One region of the Sporosarcina sp. Y352 genome, then DNA from elsewhere that is predicted to be linked to it. Evidence: riboswitches for the same ligand, from Rfam matches in the RefSeq annotation. Region 1 holds a riboswitch; the other holds the start of a gene.
What was found. A riboswitch is a leader RNA that binds a small molecule or an ion and turns the genes downstream of it on or off. The one in region 1 is predicted to bind cyclic di-GMP.
Positions count from the first base shown of each region.

Region 2: another riboswitch for cyclic di-GMP. It lies ahead of AC1TO6_RS05580 (GGDEF domain-containing protein); the one in region 1 lies ahead of AC1TO6_RS15125 (sensor histidine kinase).

Region 1 covers NZ_JBXCJE010000009.1:99,595-107,572, reverse strand. The annotation lists gene AC1TO6_RS15135 (class I adenylate-forming enzyme family protein) at 1-763, opposite strand, end outside; gene AC1TO6_RS15130 (TetR/AcrR family transcriptional regulator) at 778-1,362, opposite strand; cyclic di-GMP riboswitch class II at 2,147-2,228, shown strand; gene AC1TO6_RS15125 (sensor histidine kinase) at 2,194-3,015, shown strand; gene AC1TO6_RS15120 (response regulator) at 3,015-3,656, shown strand; gene AC1TO6_RS15115 (CoA-transferase subunit beta) at 3,971-4,699, opposite strand; gene AC1TO6_RS15110 (CoA transferase subunit A) at 4,692-5,477, opposite strand; gene AC1TO6_RS15105 (CoA-transferase subunit beta) at 5,508-6,266, opposite strand; gene AC1TO6_RS15100 (CoA transferase subunit A) at 6,269-7,288, opposite strand; gene AC1TO6_RS15095 (methionine ABC transporter permease) at 7,302-7,955, opposite strand; gene AC1TO6_RS15090 (methionine ABC transporter ATP-binding protein) at 7,945-7,978, opposite strand, start outside.
Region 2 covers NZ_JBXCJE010000003.1:3,700-11,677, forward strand. The annotation lists gene AC1TO6_RS05555 (hypothetical protein) at 107-262, opposite strand; gene AC1TO6_RS05560 (sulfite oxidase) at 632-1,699, shown strand; gene AC1TO6_RS05565 (extracellular catalytic domain type 1 short-chain-length polyhydroxyalkanoate depolymerase) at 2,195-3,283, shown strand; partial or broken gene AC1TO6_RS05570 (IS5/IS1182 family transposase) at 3,386-3,706, opposite strand; gene AC1TO6_RS05575 (hypothetical protein) at 3,863-4,567, opposite strand; gene AC1TO6_RS05580 (GGDEF domain-containing protein) at 5,341-6,186, opposite strand; cyclic di-GMP riboswitch class I at 6,204-6,287, opposite strand; gene AC1TO6_RS05585 (L,D-transpeptidase) at 6,742-7,077, shown strand; gene AC1TO6_RS05590 (hypothetical protein) at 7,241-7,405, opposite strand.

The sequences.
Region 1 (7,978 bases):
TCAAAATGATTGTGTACATTGCCGGTACACCAAAAAACATTGTCGGGCCTGCCCCTTGTAACAGGTTAAGGGTTTGGACTGTGGAAAATGCTTCTTCGATAATGATTGAACCACCTTTATACGTTACCGGTACAACAAAAACATGACTTGCCGCACAGTGGAATAATGGCGTTGAGACTAGCATTCTATCCCTATCCGATACACTCATTGCTTCTGACCAAATCTCTGCAGTCGCAAGAATGTTTTGATGTGTCAACATGACACCTTTTGGCTTGCCTGTTGTGCCCGAAGTATACATAACAACGGCTGTGTCGTTTGCATTTAATTGGACAGGAGAAAATTCCAGGGAAGACTCTTCTAAAATACCCCCTTGTAGTTCTCCCCCGTCAATTGTTAATTTATCTTGAAATACGTGTTCTATTTCATTAATTACTTGTTCAATCCGTATATCATAAATGAGTGCTTTTGCTTCTGATTGATTGCAAATATATTCTACTTCAGGAGTCGCTAATTTCGTGTTGATGGGCATGACAGAAAATCCACCTAATTGAATACCGAAGTAACATACAAGAAATACATCTGAATTCAGTGAATACAGCGCAATAATATCATCCTTTTTATATCCTTTAGATTGAAAGTAAGCGGATACTCTTTTCACTTTCTCGTAAAATTCGCCATATGTCCATTTGCGTCCGTTATAAAAAGTGAAGACTTTACCCGGTTGATTTTCAGCATATTTTGCTAAAACTTCTGGCATGAACATTTCTTCCCATCCCCTCATTTCAATAATTTAACAATGTAATCTCCAAAGTAGGTTTTTAACTCATCTTTCGGGATTCTTCCACTTGGGTTATACCACTGTTGAATCCAGTTCATCGCGCCGAGTATCATCATTCTTACGATGATTGTCTCTGTTGGGTGAAACTCCTTTGAATTGATACCCCTTTCGATGATCCGATCGAATAACTCCGCGTAATCTTTACGAAGTTTTAAAACCTCTTCTAATTGATCCGCGTCGTAGATTTGTTTAGGTTCCAAAATCATATTGAATGTCTCTTTTTCTTCAATTGCGTAATCTATATGCATTGCAATCATTCTTCGAAGGACTGCTTCTGCCGACCCTTTTCCATCTAATTCATTTTCAAGTTCAATCGTTGCTTGAGAGAGTACGAAACTATGACATTGGTACATCAAGTCGCTCTTACTTTTAAAGTAATAATACAAAGAACCTTTCGTCATCAAAAGCTCTGCTGCAATTTCCTCCATCGTCGCTCCATCATAGCCTCTTTGATTTACAACAGTGATTGCTGTCAATAATATCTGTTCTTTCTTCTTCAATGTTCTTTTCTCAGAGAGTTTCATTTTTCCACCTCTACGCAAGCGTTTTCATTTCGGTAATGGTTTTTTGGATAGAACCTTTTTGGATGGTACCTTCTTGCTATTTTATATTTTTACATTTAATCGTTGTTAAATTGACTGATAATTCTAACCTTGTAGTTATTTTAGCAATCTACAAATTAGATTGCAAGTCCTTTTTGAACATTGTTTGAATTTTAAATTGAAGTTCAAATGTGTGTGTAACGGGCGGTTGGAGGCGATATTTGAGCGGTCGCGTGTGGGGATTGGACGGTTGATGGTGGTATTCGGGCGGTCGTGTGTGGAGATTGAGCGGTCCAAACTGATTTCCGGGCGGTCGCGCGTAGAGATTGAGCGGTCCGATTTCTCGTGGCAATCCTCACTCCAAAGTGCACTTTTCAGTTCTCCTTGTCTCTCCGTTGTTCTACTTTTGTGTAGTGTTGGTACACTTTAGTGTAGTGCTGGTACACTTTAGTACCAGCTCAATGTTCTTTTGAATGTACTTCTATTAGAAGAACTCTTATCATCATTTGCGTTTGGGTGGGTATTAAGTAGCAGAATAATCTTAAAACGATAAAATATATGCTAATAGTACAAAAATAGAACCTCCCCAACCGCAGCAGGTGACGTAATATTCAACCTAAGTTGGTTATACTGAACTATATAAAGTCAGCGAGGGAGCCCCCCACCCCCCACTGATGGTTAGTTGACTCATTCGGGCATTTATGGGCAGTGGGTTCCCTACTGTTGTTTTCATTCCCGAGAATACTAGACGTGGGGATCGAAGAATATAATGAGCGGAAACTGTGAAGTACATCCTCCATGTGGGCACCTTGGATGTATGGAGTTATTGGTGCAACCGGCCTGATTAGAGTTGGACATTATGTCCAATTCAGTCGGGTTTTTATTATGATGGGAGGAATGAGTGGTATTAATAAAATCCTAGATAATAAGGTACAAGCGTGCAGTACGTCAGGACCCTCTTTTGCTTTAGGACAGGCTTATGTCGATGAAATTATTCGTGATGAACAGAACCGTATTGCCAATGAAATCCATGATAGTGTCTCGCAAAGGTTGTTTGGTCTGTCTAGTTCCCTGCTTAGTTTGCAGATGAACGGTCAAGATATGACTTCTGATGAATTGAATGAAGAGTACCAGTTTTTATCTCAGTCGGTGAATATGACCATTATAGAACTTCGAACAGCTATCTATCAACTCAGTTCCATCAAGGAAGGCGAGAACGATTTTCTTATCCGCCTTAAAAGTTTTTTGGACGAGTACGCACGTCTCGTTGATGTACGGATAGATTACCAAATTACGGGTGACGAAGCGTTTATTTCGGAGGAATTAAAGCAGGCGCTTTATCGGATTATTTCTGAAGCGTGTGGCAATGCGGTTCGTCATGGTGAGTGTACTGCCATTGAACTAAGGTTGTTTTTATTGGAAGAGAAAACGGTTTTGGAAATTAAGGATAACGGGATCGGCATTAATGTAGACACGTACGAGAGTCAGCAGGAAAAAGGAATCGGTCTCGCTAATATGAAAGATAGTGTTCGTTCTTTCTTTGGTACATTTTCAATTGGTGGATTACAAGGCATTGGAACAGAAATTCAAATTGAAATTCCCAATTTAAATATGAAAAATGAGGTCATCGGATAATGCGAATTGTTAGTGTTGACGATCATCCACTGGTTAGAAAAGGGCTAGCGTCAATCCTTTCTTCAGACGATGCAATGGAAATTGTTGGAGAAGCAACGAATAGCCATGAGGCGCTTATCCTTTTTCGAACAGCTACGCCTGATTTAGCGATTGTCGATCTTCGATTAGGGAAAGAATTCGGTTTGGATTTGATCGCAGAAGCGAAACAACAAGGCATCACTTGCAAGTTCGTTGTGCTCACTTCATCAATAGATGCGCTCGATTTTGAACTAGCCAAACAAATAGGTGTCGATGGTTATATTTTAAAAGAGGCATTCCCTGAGGAACTCCTTCACGCTTTGCGAATTATTGACAAGGGCAGGAAGTATTATGACCCTGGGGTGCTTGACTTTGTTACGAAGTCTGAAGTGCCTGTTGAGGAAGACGTACATATCGAACAGCTGACTCCAAAGGAAAAGGAAGTCTTGCTTGAACTCGGCATGGGCCATTCCAATAAGCAAATCTCACAGGCATTGTATATCACCGAGTACACTGTAAAAAAACACGTATCCCAGGTCTTGGCGAAATTGGATTTAGCTGATAGGACGAATGCCGCGCTGTATGCCAATGTGAAGGGGCTGGTGACTTATCATGCGAATTGAGTGGGTTAACGGGTGAAAAAACGTCCATAGACATTTTCCATTCGGGCGGTCGTGGGTGGGATTTGAGCGGTCCAAAACCATATACGGGTGGTCGCGCGTGGGATTGAGCGGTCCAAATCGTGATTCGGGCGGTCGCGCGATGGGTTTGAGCGGTCCAAAACGATATTCAGGCGGTCGCGCGTGGGATTTGAGCGGTCCAAACCAATATTCGGGCGGTCGCCCCTGTGCCGTCCTCCGCAATTCAACTACAAAAAAATCGCCTACACGGAAAATACGTGTGGACGATTTTTGTAGACTATTTTATTGCCTATTTCTCAAAACTCACTAAACCTAACACCATTTCCATCGATTTCCTGCAACAGTTGAATCTCTTCTTCCGTCACTGGGACAAACTCTTCAAAGTCCTCATGTTTTTCGACGGCAAATCCTGTTTTTTCGATGACTTCATCGAACGTAACTGTTGGAAATAGGGACAACAACTTCAAACGCTTATCTGTTTCAGATATTTTGAATACACCGAGTGGTGTGATGACGATTTCTGTATTTCCGGCAGCTGTGACTACGTCGAGCTTGTCAACAAGCCCTCGTTTGTCGTGGGTTGTTTTCCACAAGATGCCTCTTTTCACTGTCGGAAGCAATGCTGCACTTCCCGCTCCGCCTGGTAAACGGACTTTTGGTTTATCGAAAGTACCGATTGCGCTTAAGTTTAATCGGCCTTGGCCGTCAATTTGTGCGCCGCTTAAAAAGGCGACATCCAGTCCACCGCGTGCCGACAAGTCGAAAATATCCGAAAGTGGAAAATCGACGATTGCGCCTTCACTTAACGATGCATCCGCTGTCGAAACGCTTGAGTAATTCGAAGGTTTCGCGTCCACGCCGCCTGCGATACTGAGATAGACGGCGTTTTTAGCGTGCAATCTTTTCGCCAATTGAATGGCGATTGCTGGCATCGGTGAAGCGACACCATGGAAAACGCGCTCCCCGTCATTAATGAGCCGCGCCATGGCCACTGTTATATAATCACCCGTTTGTAAGTTAGACATGCGTGACGGCCCCCTTTGCCTGTTCCAAATAGCTTGCGGGATCTTTTAGATAGCTAGCCACTTCAACTTCATCAATTGCGTAAAACGGTGCACAACTTCCCGGCGCCGCCCCTTTCTCAGCAAGGACAACACTTTCAACAAGGAATCCAGGAATTTGCGGTTTATTTTCCCAACTAGCTGAATCAATGATCTTTTCTGCAGTTACAATTACTCTTTTAGCTGCTTTGACCATGATCAAGTCTTCAAACAATGCGCCATTTACATAGGCATTTCCATTTTCATCAGCGATATTGGCATGGATAATGGTGACGTCAGGCTGTAATGCTGGAACGACAGCTGTTTCTTTATTGGTAAATGGACAGGTTACGTAACGGACCAATCCTGTCAGTTCAGGTAACTCGCTTCCTTGAAAGCCATTGATTGGCTGGAAAGGAGCGCCGTAAATGCTTGCCCGAAGACCAGCGATTACACTAGCGCAAGCGTGTTCATGGACGGTAATTTCTCCATTTTGAACGCCTTTTCGGTAATTTTGTGCCAGACCGAGCATTTCAAAACCGATATAGCCCGCGTACACCGAACGGATTGATTTTGCCAAAGCAAGTAAATCGATATCGAGTGCACCCGCTGTTTTAATGATTGAAAGGTCTTTTTTCTCCTGCCGAATTAATTCCACAACAAAAGCGAGCGGAGAGCGATGCAATGCATTACCACCGAGTGCTAGCAGTGAGCCATCTGTAATTGAGGCGGCTGCCTCCTGTATAGATAATTGTTTAGACAAATCAAATCCCCCATTTCAACTGATTTAAAATCACCCTATTACAATCCCATCAGGATCCAAAGCATACAATGTATCCAGCTCAAGTTTGGTCGGTGCATCAACATACGTCCAATCTTTGCTAATTGCGATTGGGAAACTGCTTTGCTCCTGCACGTCGTCTAGCGTAAATCCTTTGAACAGTTGCAGTAATGTCATTTTCTTTGTTTCATCATCAAATCCGTAAATCCCTAGCTGTGTAATGACACGGTATGGGCCTGTATTCGCTGGCAATCCAACTTTTTCCCGCTCGCCTTTGCCTGTTAAGTATCCCGGGCTCGTTAGGAAATCGAGTTCAGCGACAAATTTCTTACGGTCTTGTCTCATTAAAATAATTGTCCGTTCACATAACGAAGCGATATCCGCTCCTCCGCCTGAACCTGGGAGTCTCACTTTTGGATTTTCCCAGTCACCAATGACGGTTGTGTTTAAGTTCCCATAGGCATCAATCTGTGCTCCGCCTAAAAAGCCATAACGGATCCAGCCTGCTTGCGCTAAACTCATGACGTAGTCCATCGAACCTACTGTTACGCCGTTTTCATATGTTAATGATTCACTTACTTGAATCGGTAATCTGCCGGTTGGTTTCCCACCGACACCGCCTCCTTCATAGACGAGTAGAATGTCGGGTGCGTGCGTATTGAGTGCTAGCACGGATGCGAGTAACGGCATCCCTGTTCCAACGAAAACAGCCGTGTCTTTCGGCAATACGCGAGAAGCCGCAATGATCATTTTTTCAGTTTCAGTTGCCATCTTTACCCTCTCCTTTTCGCTACTTTTGGATATGGTGCCAGTTTCTTTTCGATCTTTTTCAATTGATTCACAACACGGACGCCGCCGATTTTTTCCAAGTACTGAAAATGATCTTTGCTTCCGTGGACGTATGTTTCCAAGTAATCTGCAACGCCCTCATCTGATACAGATGCGTCGAGCCAGATTTGCCAATGGTCTTCATCGAATGAATACAAGCCTGGAACTTGATTTGGGTGGGAACCGTATGGGGTTTCGACCACCGCATCAACGACGAAATAAGGAATTTTCGTCAATGCCGGATCATTCTGGATGACTTCATCGTGCACGATTTCTTCCGCAGTGATCAAAACGAATTTCGCAGCATGTGCAATTTCGATGTCTTCCGCGATATTGCCGTCTATTTGACAATTGCCGTACCGATCTGCACGATGGACATGAATGATGGCTACATCTGGATAGCATGCCGGCAAGAGTTCCACGGGTTCATTGGTAAACGGGTCAACAATTGTTTTAGAACCGCTGTACTGCAATGTATCTGTTCCAAGAGATGACCTGGTCGGATAAAATGACAGTCCTTTCATCGCAGCTGTGAAACGCCATTGGAATCCTGCATTCGTCGTTTCCGATAGGACTTTAAGTCGTCCCGATTCGACCGCTGCTCTTGCAGGTCTGGCCAATCCGCGCACTTCATCCGCAAATCCGTAAGATACTTCTGCTTTCGTTACGTTGCCTGATGCCGCGAGCAATTGCCAGTCATGCTGAGATCCTTTCGTTCCGATTGTTAGGTCTCCAACTTTTTGGCGAATGATTTCGTGGACTGCCGCAAGTGGGTTACGAACAGAACCCATGCCGCCGAATACGACGTAATCGCCTGCTTTGACACCGCGCGATACCGCCTCGTCAATTGTCGTCAACTTATCTCTTTTCACCATCGATTTACGCTGTTGACGGAAAGCCCTCATTTCGTCTGGGTGCGCCCATCCGTATAACTTGGATGAAGCTGTTTCTTGTGTAGTAGTCATTTTTTATTCCCCCTTATCTTCTATCGACTGCTTTTGCCGAGCGGTCTCCGGCGAATTGAATGAGCTGTACTATGATGATTAAAATGACGACAGTTGCCAGCATGATTTCATTTTCAAAACGATAGTAACCGAAGCGAATCGCTAAGTCCCCGATACCACCTCCACCAATCATCCCGGCCATTGCCGAGTAGCTAAGTAAGCTAATAACTGTGACGGTAAGTCCGGCAATCATCCCTGATCTCGCTTCTGGAAGCAACACATCTTTGATGATCAACCACGCAGATGCACCCGTAGATTCGGCCGCTTCAATGACGCCTTTGTCAATTTCCCGCAAAGACGTTTCCACCAAACGGGCATAGAATGGGATTGCGGCAAAAGTCAGTGAAACACTCGCGGCAGTGGGTCCCATCGTCGTACCGAGAATAAGTTTCGTCACAGGAATCAAAACAACGAGTAGTATAATGAAGGGAATCGATCGAATAACATTGACGATTGTCCCTGCGACACTCTGTAGGACTCGGTTTTGCCAGAACATCCCTTCACTTGTTACAAATAGTCCAACGCCTAAAGGAACACCGATGACGATTGCAAATGCGACGGCAATCCCCATCATCCAAGACGTTTCAAGAAAAGCATTTCCGAAATCAGTTATAATATCAGGCGGCATTTGCGAGCACCTCCAATTGGTTT
Region 2 (7,978 bases), on a different contig from region 1:
AAGGCGTTGAAAGGCATAAACTCTCCGCTTCTTCTGGCTCTAAAATCTTTTAGAATTGATTTCATATGCTTTCGCCGCTAAATTATTGGCTTGTTCCAGTTGTAGATTACTGTTGCTGGTTTGCTGTGCCTTGATTGCTCATGTTAGATAACTGAGGAATTATATTTTGTAATTGTCCGCCGCGACCGGTCATCAGGCTATAGGCAGCAGCTCCAATTCCAATGGCCGCTACAATTGGTAATACCTGAATGTTATTCTTCATTTTGACCCCACCTTTCTGTTGACTGTTTTTTGATCATTTATAGCTTGTGTATTACTATTTGAAATAGTCAAGTTATTTTTTCCCATTGATCATTAAATGGTACCTGCAAAGGCAGAAGTCATAAAAAAAGCCGACTGTATCCCAGAGGATTGAATCGACTTTTAATATATCTCACACAATTTAGCGTAAATATCCCATATGATTGTGGGTGATGCAAAAGTAATGTCGTTAAATTGTCGGGTTGTCCACCAATCGCACCCGATTGCTGAAGATCTTTTTAAATATGTAATTAAAATTAATCTTAAAAAATGAATAGCTATTTCTTTTACAACATAACTATAATTATCATTTTTTCAGGAGGAATTTATATTGAATTCTCAATATCCTTTCTTAAAGCCATTTTTAACTACACATAGTTTACAACCTGAAAATCAGGAAACACCTGTTAAGTTTGTTGAGACTGATGTACTAAATAATCATTTATTTTATAGACGAAACCACTTTTCTTATCCAACGCTTTCTTATTCTAGCTATTGGATTCCAATAAACGGTTCTGTTACAACCCAAAAAATACTTTCCATGCAAGATATCCTTCGATTACCATCGAAAACTGTTAAAGCAGTCCTTGAATGTGCAGGTAATAAACGTAGTTTATTTGAACCTAAAGTATTCGGTGAGCAATGGGGAAAAGGGGCAATTAGCCAAGGTTATTGGAAAGGAGTTCCGTTAAGACTCCTCCTTGAACTATCTGGAATTATAGAAGGGGCAAAAGAAGTGATAGTGGAAGGATATGATTATGGAAAAAGAACTGACTTAAATAATGTTTATACATATGTCAGGAGTTTACCAATAGAAATAGCTTTACATCCCGACACTATCATTGCTTACACATATAATAATATGCCTATCTCTTTTAAGCATGGTTTCCCCTTAAGGTTAATTGTTCCTCAGTGGTATGCCATGGCTTCTGTAAAATGGATTAAACAAATTAAGGTAATTGATAATAATTTTGAAGGCCCCTTTCAATCTATTGATTACGTCTATTATCCAAACAAGGACGATAACTATCATTCTTTTCCTGTAACAACAATGAACGTTAATTCCACCATACAGAAGCCGTTAGATATGGATGTTGTTCATACGGGTAAACATTTAATCAAAGGCATTGCGCGGACAGGAAAAGGCTATATAAAAAATGTGGAAGTTAGCACTGATAACGGAAAATCATGGTCAAGTGCACTAATAGAAAACCAAAATAATATTGGGTATGATTGGACTACTTGGTCATATGGGTGGACTGTATTGGAGAAAGGTGAATATAAGATTATGACAAAAGCGACAGATTCTTATGATAGGACTCAACCATCCCTCCCTTTCTGGAACAGAAAAGGTTACGGATATAATGCAATTGATAAAATTATTGTTAAGGTTGAATAGAAAACTGAGTAAAGATTTGAATGTTAATGAACTCTTGCTTACACGTCTGGTTCATTAGTGGGCGATGCTGATAATACACCCATATCTTAAACCTCCATATAATTTTATTGTTGTTCTTTTTTATGCAAAATAGTATTTATTATATATAGTTTTTTCTTCTTCAATAATATGGTCCGATTGTTGAATAGCATAATCGACGTTTAAGTTTTAAATGAAATTATTAGGATTTAAACAACTTTATTATCCCTTATACAGATTTTAAGTTACTTAACACCCCGGACCATGCCATTTCATGCTTGATCCCACTCTTGTCCCTTTTTCCAACCAGTGTGCCTTACCTGTCAGTCGTGTCATCAATTTCCTTGAAACTTTCCCCTCTACCTTTTACTCTCTAAATCACTTATTTTCTGTTAAAGTAGTAAAACAAGTAAAAATATTGCGACAACTATTGGAGTAAGATAAGTAAATAGAGTATAGAAACGGAGGTCAAGAGATTTGGGGGAATTTCTCAATTTTATATATTACGATTTTAAATACAAGCTATATGTTCCCAGTCAATATAATTCAGATAAAGAGTCTCCGTTGTTGGTGATGCTTCATGGATGTGAACAAAATCCGGATGATTTTGCTGCAGGCACAAACATGAACACACTTGCTGAAAAGGAAAAATTCCTTGTCCTCTATCCTGATATGAACCATCTGTTAAATCCTACAGATCTGGCCGGGTATAACCCCTTTGGCTGCTGGAACTGGTTTTTAGATGAAAATCAACACCGCGGTAAGGGACATCCCAAGCTAATTTACGAGATTTTAAATGAGGTCAAAAGTAAATACAAGATTGACTCAAATAAAGTATACGCTGTGGGCTTCTCAGCAGGCGGGGCACTAGCCTGTATTCTTGGTGTTACGTATCCAGATGTCTTTAACGGTATCGGAATTTGTTCGGGACTAGCCTATGATGCTGCCAATGTATATTTTCTAACCGACCCGATGGCTAAGGAAGCTAAGAATAGTATGGAGAAAGGCGTGTTTGACCCATATGCATGCGGAAACAGTGCATTTCAAGAGATGGGAGAGTATAAGAAAAAAATAGGGGTGATTGTTTTCCATGGAATCTGTGATACAACGGTCCACCCCATTAACGGCCAGCAGGTTATCACCCAATGGGCTCAAACCAATTTTCTCGTTGAAGAAGGTATAGGCCTTGCTGATGTTACCCCTGCCCTGGTCAAATCAGATATTATAAATGGATATAGCTATACCAAGCATGTATATATTGATGGGGACGGTGGGCCATTATCGGAACTTTGGATGATTGATAAAATGGGGCATGCCTGGTCTGGTGGAAGCCCGAATGGTTCTTACACCGATCCCTCGGGTCCAAATGCAACAGAAATTATATGGAGTTTTTTCAGTAATCATCAACAACAGCCGGATGAAAAACTGATTGAGACTTCGGCCAAAAATTCAATCTCGGCACCAGTTGTGCTACCATTCAATCCACAGGACGAATCACCAAAGAAGAACTTTTTTAGCATCCTACTTTCAAAACTTATAAAAAGAAAATATAAAACAAAAAATTAAAGAACCGTACCAATCAATCAAGGTTGACGAATTTTTTATTTGAGCCATATGGGAGTTCATTTGGATCAAACTTTTTTATTCAATGTCATATTCTATTCCCCGGCACGAGGCACAAATAGAAGGAGTTGTAGCATACTGGCGGTATCCTTCCTTCGTGATTGTTCGATACATTAGGTCCTGTCCTTCAAGACAGAGATAGCAGTCGAAATGCTCGTCATAAACATACTCATATTTTCTGAAGAATCCCTCCTTTGTCATTGGTCGTTTGTATGGAAGTGCTGGAAGAACTTGATTCTCTAAAAGGTAGTTCGCAATGATTGATGTCTTGTAGGCTGCACATCAGTGGCAACGACTACAGGACGTCCCACCCTAGTCGATGATTTTCTGGACTAGCTGCTCAAACACCTGACTGTCGTGAACATTTCATCTTCATTCGATATCGCAATCCAAAGTAAAGGGTGTTTCCTAAATGACTAATCTTTGGATAGATAAAATAATTCTGTTTTAACTCGGCGTCCTTCTTATCACCGGTATTCAGAGTATCGAATCACAAGCTAATTCTATATTCCTCCTATACTTTTACTTCGCTAACAAACTCAGCAGATTCATCCAATAAATAAAACAGCTTTTACGGTCTTCATTATCATCCCGTAAATCCACATCTACAGCCACCCTAACCTTGAGAGTTTTGGCAGTTACCTTTAGTGGTTGTAAATGTCTAATTGATTCCTTAATAATGATTAGATGCTCATTGAAATGTTTACCGCTCCACTTTAAATATATGAGCAAATCATTTACATCTCCACGCAATACATATACATAGATTGGCCAGCCTTGAAATTGGATCACCCCACTGAATGGTTCTAGTGTTGGCAAAATTTTAGATTCCGGAAAATGTTGAAACAATTGAAAAAACAGAAGTCGTTTTAAAACATCCTCCGCTTTGTATCCAACCCAATAATTACTTTCGTAACAGTCATTCAACCCAGCAACGACTGCCCCGCTTATTCCGAGTGTGTAAATTGGTATGACCTGCTTGTTTCGATGAATTTCATGACGAACGATTTTCTTCTCTGAAACCATACGTTTTAATCGTTTCTTATCCAAAGAAAATAACCGGGAGAGTTGTGTTCCCCCGATTAATCCCACTGCCGCTAGTGCCTCTAATGCTTTTCGTTCTTTCGGTGATTCTCCGTTTACATAGTTTGAGCGCTTTATATTCGATGGGATACGTGTCCAGTGTAGCGACCAATCGTGTGATAAAGAATACGGACTAAGTGTCATTGTTATTTCCTCCTCTGATAAAAATTAAAAAGAACCGCTATGTATGCAAAAAACATACATAGCAGTTCTATCTTCCCTTAACACCTTTACACAATTAATTCTCTATTGAAAAAGACAATAACAATTGTACATAGAGATATGACTGTAAAAAAACCAAGTGCAATAATCTGCCTATTTCTATTTTCATTCAAGTTACTTCTTTCTTTAAAAACAATAATTAGTGCTGCTATTACTGAGATAATGAAGAACAATAAATTACTAAGCAGTCCTGTAAATAACATAGTTAAAATAATGACACTATAGAATATAGCTAGAATCCAATAGATAAAATCAATCCCCCTAGCAGTAACTTAAGAAGCCAGCAACTTATCAAATATAGCTCCTATATTAAGATACGTCCAAGACTAATGAGAAGTTTCATTTATTGGTAATAAACTGCTTTGCATTAGGTCACACGGAGAAATTGAAACTGATTTAATCGATGGTCAAAATATTAAATTCCAATCAAACCATCTAACGATGATATTCTTAATTATAAGTTTCAAGTTACTCTTAATCGAAGAGCTTGCACTGTGGCATCATTGTATGAAGTGATGTTCCCACGTTCTTACCCGATCAGTGCAATGCACAGTTGAAAAATAATTATTACCTATCGCTAGACTTGGGGCTGTTCACCCACCTCCATTACAGAGGTTTCACACTCGTTAGTGAAAAAAAAGAGTATTCATTTAAATTAGTAAGCTCCTATAAAATAACTAGTAGCAAAAGTCCTATCAATTAATAATTGCTATCTGATTTCTACCACCTTCTTTTGCTTTATATAAAGCATTGTCTGCCTTTTCAATAAACTCCTCCGCGGTATCCCCATTGTAAAAAGATACTCCAATGCTGATTGTAAAATGAATACGTTCATTTTTATAAATGAACTCTGATTTCTCAACAGCCTCACGTATACGTTCTGATATTATTAGCCCTTCAGCAACTTCGGTGTTTGGTAGAATAACTGCAAATTCTTCTCCGCCAAAACGAACGAAGACATCAAAGTTTCTTACGTTATTGCTAATAATACTTGAAGTATGCCTAAGAGCTTCATCCCCACATTGATGACCATAATTATCATTAACTTCTTTGAAATGGTCTATGTCTAACATCATAAAAACTAAAGAACTGTTCGTCCTTTTATAAATAGGAATAGATTTTTCCATAAAAAGCTCTAAATATCTTCGATTATAAATACCAGTTAATGAATCTGTAATGGTAAGCTCTTCTACTTTTAGAAATAATTTATAAGACTTGTTTACGAAGTATCCAATAGCTAGAGTAATAGACCAATTAATGAGCGAACCTAAAATAAGTGCATTGATTTCGCTATTATCAGGGTTAATTTTCTGACCAAACTCTGTTATGTACTTCAAAAAGCTATAAAAGACTCCGGACCCTATAATTACTTTCCATTTAGGATACATATTCATAATCATAATAATCGGAATCAGAGAGAGTGACCATATAAATGGATAATGGCTTCTCGCATACTCACTTATAGTCGTATCAATAAGAACTAGGGCAACCGTAAATAAAAAAATAATAATTAATGAGTATTTAAAACGTTTTTCTTTCAATTACCTTCCTTACCCCTTTCGGTAACCCAGCCGTCATAGCTTAATGCTTTAGACCTGTGGTTTTGCGTCATTACCTTTCGATAACTTTGCCTTTTTCAATAGAGTTGCTAAGTATATAAGTATACAACAGTTAGATACTTCCAATGTTAACTAAATTACCTGATTTTCATCTGTGTCCAGTGTCTCTTAATGAACTAAAGCTGCTAGTTAGCTGAAGATGTTGTTATTACTTTATTGTAATTTAAATTCCTATATTTGTAACCCAGCATCTTTATAGTTATTTCATTCTTCACTCAATTATGACATCAGTTATGAAACGTGTTCTGATGGATAACAACAAAGTAACTTTATTTGGTCTCTAAAGCAATAAAGTTGAAGAAGCCTTATACAACTACACTCAATAGGGTAAGAAATTTATCTTTCACGGCGTATAATAGTTAAACTGTTCATTAAGCATTTTGGCTTTCTATCCTCATTAACTGTTCTATTAATTTCTGTTAATTCACAAATTCCTAGGCTAATTCATACATTAGTCAAAGAACGGAGTTGATTTTCATGGTGATATGGATTGACGTGTCTACTTCACAACATCAATTAAAACTTTTTGATAGAAACAGGCTTATAAAAGCTTACCCAATTGGAGTTGGAAAAATATTGTCACCGACACCTTCTGGGACATACACGATCATCAATAAACAACGTAATCCCGGAGGTCCATTTGGAGTGCTTTGGATGGGATTATCAAAGCCTCATTACGGTATACACGGCACAAGTAGCCCAGCTTCAATCGGTAAGAATGTCTCACGTGGATGTATTAGAATGTTTAATAATGATGTTCTAGAATTATCATCTAGAGTTCCAATAGGTACAAGGGTTGTCATTCATAAATGACTCTGTTATCCTCGTATCCTTTACTGCATAGTTTGTGTATACTGCCAAATACCCCCACGTTTATCAATCGCCAGGTTCGACAATACTGCTGCTACACCATTAAGGTGACTGTGTCTAAGGCCGCGGAATTGCAATCAGCGGTCTTATTGCTCACAAAACTTCATTACATACTCAACCTCCCGTTCGACATCCTCAACAATAGAAGAGATGTTTCAAGCACGACAAAACCCAGCTCGATTAATTCCGCTGGGCTTTGTTTTGCTACAAGGGCTTCGACTTCAGGGTAGATATACAGCTTATTTCTACAGATTTTAGCTTTGAAGAACATGATTTGATTTCTCCCTTCCGTAAAAAGACAATAAAAATAACACGTTCCATTCATTGGCAGAATGAATGGAACGTGTTTTGTGTCAAATAGATTATTTAAAATCTTACTTGTTCGAGTAATCGAAAGCCAATTAGTTGAACAAAGAATTCGGTTACTGAACTGGTTTGTATATGTAATACACCTCTGGTTGACATAACGCCACTTTTCATTTCCGAACTTTTATTGCGATAATGACTGAAATCACAAGCATAACTAGATAGAACAAGAAAGGTATGTGACCATAGAAATAAGTAATAGCTGCTCCAGATAGAATTCCTAAAAGTAAAAAAAGATAGAGAATTTTAATAAATATTTCACCTCCAAATTAATTTAGATGAATCATTCACCTCTATTAACAGTTATCACCAACCATAATACGCATTTATTTGTAATCAAAAAGCTTCCTGAAAAAAGATTCATTTTGCTGATACCGTGCATGAACATGTAAAATAAGTAGCCTACTCCTAAGGGACTCGTTAACATCCCCTGTACATTGGCCCCGCGGTTTAATTCATATTCTACTTTTACCTCACG